DNA from 2 places in the Pradoshia sp. Z5_111 genome. Region 1 is predicted to be linked to the other one. Evidence: riboswitches for the same ligand, from Rfam matches in the RefSeq annotation. Region 1 holds a riboswitch; the other holds the start of a gene.
What was found. Region 1 has a riboswitch for S-adenosylmethionine ahead of AC4D4A_RS06535 (methionine ABC transporter ATP-binding protein). Riboswitches for the same ligand answer to the same signal wherever they lie in the genome.
Positions count from the first base shown of each region.

Region 2: another riboswitch for S-adenosylmethionine. It lies ahead of AC4D4A_RS09175 (methionine ABC transporter ATP-binding protein); the one in region 1 lies ahead of AC4D4A_RS06535 (methionine ABC transporter ATP-binding protein).

Region 1 is NZ_JBZCPQ010000002.1:468,629-471,845, forward strand. It holds gene AC4D4A_RS06530 (methionine ABC transporter permease) at 1-432, opposite strand, end outside; gene AC4D4A_RS06535 (methionine ABC transporter ATP-binding protein) at 450-1,469, opposite strand; SAM riboswitch class I at 1,592-1,703, opposite strand; gene AC4D4A_RS06540 (YrzE family protein) at 1,933-3,217, shown strand, end outside.
Region 2 is NZ_JBZCPQ010000003.1:444,833-448,049, reverse strand. It holds gene AC4D4A_RS09180 (pyridoxal phosphate-dependent aminotransferase) at 51-1,217, opposite strand; SAM riboswitch class I at 1,727-1,831, shown strand; gene AC4D4A_RS09175 (methionine ABC transporter ATP-binding protein) at 1,913-2,926, shown strand; gene AC4D4A_RS09170 (methionine ABC transporter permease) at 2,916-3,217, shown strand, end outside.

The DNA.
Region 1 (3,217 bases):
AGAGCTAAGCCCCTCGGGTATTAAAAACCGAAAAATAATCTGCCATTCAGTCGCGCCCATTGACTGAGCTGCTTCAATAATTCCCTTATCAACTTCCAATAATGAATTTTCAACCAATCTGGCAATATAAGGACCTGCATAAAATACAAGCGGTACAATGGCGGCATTCGTTCCAATCGCCGAACCAACAACCAATCGTGTAAATGGAATCAAAGCCACCAATAAAATAATGAAGGGAACCGAGCGTAAAATATTAATGATTGGGTTCAATATATTAAACACCCACTTATTCTCCAGAATGTGACCCTTTCTCGTTATGACGAGTAAAATCCCTAAAGGCAATCCAATCACGGCCGCGAATAGTAAGGAGAAGAAAACCATATAGAGTGTGTCACTGAATCCAATCAGTAACTGTTCAAGTGTAATTTCCATTCCTAAAAACTGTTCATTCATGATAGCTTAACCTCCTGCAAGAGCACATCCTCACTCTCTATGTATTGGATCGCCTTCTTTATTTCTTCTGTTTCACCGATGACCTCAACGATTAAATTCCCAAAAGGGGTTTCCTGTATTTCAGAAATATTGGCAGAAAGAACACTTAAATGGACATCAAAACTTTTCGCCACTGTTGAAAGTAGATGCTTGCCAGACGAAGATCCCAAAAAATTAAGTTTCCAAACTGCTGGTTTATTCTCCTTTAAGGATTTCAAAAAGCTCTGCGGAATCTCGTCGTGAATGACTGTTCTAACAAACCGCTTGGCAACCTCAGTGGTTGGCTTGGAAAAAATATCAAGAACAGGACCCTGCTCAACAACCCTCCCATTTTCCATGACAGCGACCTTATTGCATATCTCTTTAATCACCGAGATTTCATGTGTAATAAGCAAAATTGTTATATTGTATTCTCGGTTTATTTTTTTCAATAGCTCTAAAACATCCCTTGTCGTCTGCGGATCCAATGCCGATGTAGCTTCGTCACATAGCAGGATAGATGGATTCGTGGCCAGAGCTCTCGCAATTCCAACCCTCTGCTTCTGTCCCCCTGACAATTCATCCGGGTAACTTCGACCCTTAGCTGATAACCCCACGAACTCCAGTAATTCTCGAACTCTATTTTGAATCGTTTCTTTACGAACGCCGGATAGTATCAATGGAATCGCTACATTATCAAATACCGTCTTAGATTGAAGTAAATTGAAATGTTGAAAGATCATCCCGATTTTCTTTTTCTCTGCCCTTAATTCCTTTGCTTTGAGACTGGCAAACGATTTACCATTCACAAGGACCTCCCCCTCAGTAGGCCGTTCAAGCATATTAACTAAACGCAAAAGTGTACTTTTCCCGGCCCCGCTGTATCCTACCACTCCAAAAATATCCCCTTTTTCAACCGTTAAATGAATGCCTCTCAGAGCATCTACGCTTTGACCATTTGCTTGATATGACTTTTTTATGTTTCGAAACTCAATCATGTTCTCTCCTCCAGGCCTAAAAAATTCGAAATGCAAAAAGCCCCTTCTGTCATTAGACAGAAGAGGCTTTGTATGAACATATACATAAAAAGACAAGTAGAAATATGTTCGCTTAAAGCTTCCTCTTATCTCTCAAACAGATGTTTGTTGGAATTAGCACAGTATTTTTACCATAGTAAAAATCCGCTGCCGAAGTATCATAGGGCCAAATCCCTCCACTTCTCTCGATAAGAATCGCTTGCTATTCAATTAAATTTGATGTTTCCAACTATATCCTATCTTGTTTAGCAATGTCAATAATAATTTATAATATTTAAAATATTTTTGATTTATAATAAAGAATACCCTAAATCAAGTTACAGCAACTAAAATTCATGAATATTTCCAATTCATGAATCATTGTGGTCAGTTATTCGTATAGGATATTAAGGGAAATTATGAAAAAAATAAGGAGGGGTACTTTATGGGAAATATCTTCATCTATTCCATTATCATTGGGGTTATATCGGCACTTATTCTTGTGCCATTCAAAAATAATGAAAAATTACGTATCCACATGAAGGGGAAAACTAGGCTACTTGTTTTTGTCAGTTTAGCTGCATTAATCACAATTGGAGCATTTTTATTTTATTACTTCACCCTTTTGGATCAAACTATCTCCTCTCTTTGGATTTACGTCATCATACTAACTCTATTGGGTTCAATGATTGCTACGGGTATGGAGAGAACTATTAAAGGTATTTTATTTGCAGGTAGTTTGCTTGTCGGCCTCTATTTTTTAACAGCATTTCTGTTTAATGCTGATGAAAAGTATACAATAGCCAAAATGGACGTCAAAGAAGAAATACAAACATTTGATGAAAATAAAAAGCCGGCCAGCGTGCCTCCTCAATACGCCCGCAATAAAATGAAAAAAGCATTTGGCCAGGTACCAAATACGAGCTACTACGAATTAGGAAATTTGCAAATCCAAAAAGTAAATGGTGAGTATGTTTATATTGCTCCAGTCGAATTTTCAGGATTCTTCAAATGGCTGAAAGGGAAAGAAACTCCTGGATACTTTATATTAAGTGCCACAGATTCATCAGCCAACCCTAAATTTATTGAGGCAGAAATGATCTACACTCCTTCTGCATTCTTCAATAAAGAAACAGAGCGCCGTATTCGTCTACAGTACCCATCCTACATATTCTATGGGGATTCACAGCTTGAAGTAGATGATAATGGCACACCATTTTATATTCGTTCTTATGGTGATTTTGTCTCTGCCAGAAATGGCTTCCAGGTAAAAGGTGTTGTAGTGATGGATGCCAAAACTGGGAAGTCCAACTCTTATACCCTTTCTGAAGCGCCTGAATTTATTGATGGTTCGGTTGCACCAGAGGTCGTCAGTACACAAAACAGCTACTTTGGAAATTATATTCATGGATATTGGAATAGCCTGTTTGGAAAATCAGATGTTAAACTGCCTTCTGATGAGGGTACCGAGGCGAATGTAAGTCCGATCTTTGATGAAAATGGAGATATGTATTATTTCACTGATTTCACGAGTCCTAAAGAGGGCGTCGATTCTATGCTCGGCTATGCGCTCACAAATTCCAGGACGGGTAAAGCTGTCTATTATACAGGTAATATGGAGGAATCCTACATGGATTCACAGGGCGCCCTGCAAATTATCGAGAAGAAATTTATAGAAAAGAAATGGGAAGGAAAAATGCCCATCATCTATAATTTTTACGGTGAAGCCA
Region 2 (3,217 bases), on a different contig from region 1:
AGCATTTTGAGGCACAGAAATAGAGAGTATTATTTAACTACGGCATTTGTTTAAGTAAATATGCCTAGCTTTCCAATACGTTCTATTGCTTCTATTAGCCGGTCTTCGTCTACTAATAAGCCGACACGAATATAGCCTTCTCCGTATTCACCAAAGCCTTTTCCTGCTGCAACGGCTACATCTGCTTTTTCAAGCAAATAATCAGCGAAGCTTTCGCTCTTAAAGCCGTCCGGTACAGGAAGCCAAGCAAAGAATGATCCAGTTGGTGCTTCGACTTTCCAGCCGATTTTATTGCAAGCGTCAATGAGGGAGTTTCGTCGTCGTTCATAGCGATCTATAAGCTCTTCTACGCAGGATTGCTCACCTGTCAAGGCTGCGATTGCTGCTCTTTGTACAGCCGGGAAGAGGCTGACGTAAAGATGATCTTGAATGAGATTGAGTGCTTCGATGATATCTGGATTTCCGATAGCAAAGCCCACGCGCCAGCCTGCCATATTGTAAGTTTTCGAGAGTGTGTACATTTCAATGCCGACTTCTTTTGCACCTTCCGTTTCAAGAAAACTGATAGGTTTTTGTCCATCAAAGCCAATAGCTCCATAGGCAAAATCATGAAGTACGGTAATGTTGTTTTCTTTTGCAAATGATACTGTTTTTTCAAAAAAGGCATGATCGGCGGTAGCTCCAGTCGGATTATTTGGGTAGTTTAAATACATTAGCTTTGCATGGGTCCTTTGTTCTAAAGGAATGCTTTTATAATCCGGCAAAAATTGATTATCTTTTGTTAGTGGAAAAGTTTCATAGTTTACGTTTGCTAACACGGCTCCTGATAAATAGTCGGGATAGCCTGGGTCTGGCAAGAGCATTAGCTCACCATCGTTGAGCAAGCACATTGGTAGTTCAACTAGCCCGGCCTTCGTTCCAAAAAGGATGGCAACTTCAGTTTCAGGGTCAACCTCGACGCCGTAATGCTTTTGATAAAATTGTGCCGCAGCTTCTTTCAATTCATCCAAACCTCGAAATGGAGAATATTTGTGAGTTTGTGCATCTTCAGCCGCTACTTGCAGGGCTTTGACAATATGCCTGGGAGTAGGTTGATCAGGATTCCCTTGTCCTAGGTTAATAATATCTCTTCCTTCAGCTATAGCGCTGTTAACTTTTTGGACAAGTGTTGCAAAAAATTGGACTGGCAGTTTTTTTAAGCGCTCTGAATATGTCATATAATTCACCTTTGCGACGAGAGAATAGTTTTGAATATTTAAATAATATGTAAAATTCTATAACCTTTTTTTAGAAATGTCTATAGTGAGGTGAAAGATTTTGAGAATAGCGGTAGTAAATGGTTATTAGATTTGCTGAGTCATAGATTATGGGGAAACGTTTGATGGTCCTTTGGGAAGTGATTGTATTTTTGAAATAGAGAATATGGGGCCGACTATGCCTTAAATGAGCTTGTTCGATTGGCAGATGAAAATGTTGAGCGAACGAAAGTATTATTCAATCGTCTTGCGAAAATATAGAGTGTGAATATTGTCGTTAATTCGGTTGCCACGAAGAAGAATGGGAAGTATTTTTCATACGATGTAGTGGACAAGGTTCGAGAAATTTTTTTGGAATATTTTTTAGATATTGCAATAAAGAAAGCGACTGAAGATTATATATTAAAAAGTTTTTTGTTGACAGACTATTCTGAAGTCTGTAATATCATAAACAAATCAAATAAAGCTAAAACTTATCGAGAGTGACCGAGGGACTAGGCCCTATGACGTCCGGCAACCCCCTTATAGGGAAGGTGCCAATTCCTGCAGAATGTATACATTCTGAAAGATAAGTCGAGATAGATGTATTTCGATGCCCCTTTCAGATGAGAGGGGCATTTTTGTTTCAAAAAATGTGTAGAGACAGAGGGCGGCATATGATAAAAATTCAGAATCTTAATAAGATTTACAAAAATAAAAGCGGCGTAGTAAATGGAGTTGATAATGTTTCCTTAACCATTCAAAAAGGGGAGATATTTGGGATTGTTGGGTACTCAGGAGCAGGTAAAAGCTCGCTGCTTCGCTGTATTAATTTGTTGGAGCGTCCAACATCGGGCAATATCACAGTTGATGGAGTTGACTTGACTAAGCTGAGAAGCAAGCAATTGCGTCATGCACGCTTGAAAATCGGGATGATTTTTCAGCACTTTTATCTTATTAGCCAGAAAACGGTTTTTGAAAATATAGCTTTTTCTTTAAAGGCAGCAAAAGTTCCACGGACTCAAATACAAGAACGGGTAGAAGAGCTGTTGAAAATGGTTGGATTAGCCGAAAAACGTGATGTGTACCCTTCACAGCTAAGTGGAGGACAGAAGCAGCGTGTAGCAATTGCGAGGGCATTAGCGAATAATCCGACAGTACTCCTTTGTGATGAGGCCACCTCAGCTTTAGATCCGACAACAACGAAGTCCATACTGAATTTGTTGAAAAAAATCAATAAGGAGCTAAATATTACGATTGTTTTGATTACGCATGAGATGAATGTGGTCAAGGAAATATGTAATCGCATGGCGATTATGCAGGAAGGCAAGGTCATTGAGGAAGGCTCGGTGTATGATATTTTTGCTAAACCTCATGCAGATATTACGAAGGAATTCATCAACAGTGTTGTTTCTTTTGAAATACCGGATTCTATTTACCAAAGCTGCAAGGGTCCGATTGTAAAGGTGACGTTCAGGGGTACGGTTGCTGGTGAGGGAGTCATATCGGATATGCTTCAGCAATTTAATGTAAAAGGCAATTTTCTTCATGGTTCAATTGAATATATTCAGGAATTGCCTTTAGGTATTTTTATCATGGAGCTTCGCGGACAGAAGGAAGAGATTAATAATGCGATCTCTTATATAGAAAGTCGAGAGGCAGAAGTGGAGGTGTTCCATCATGGGCTTTGATTTCAACCACTTTATAGAGCTTATCCCTGAAATTAACACAGCATTTTTGCAGACGATTTACATGATTGCTATTTCGTTAGCTGTCGCAATTGTGATTGGTTTGCCAGTCGGAATTCTATTATATGTGACGGAGAAGGGTTTATTTTGGGAAAACAAAACGGTTCAGAGGATCTTAGGATTCGTCGTCAATTTGGTCCGATCTATTCCATTTATAATTTTGTTGGTTGCTCTTATGCCGTTGACCGAACTTGTTGTAAAGACAACGATTGGACCAACAGCTGCTAGCGTATC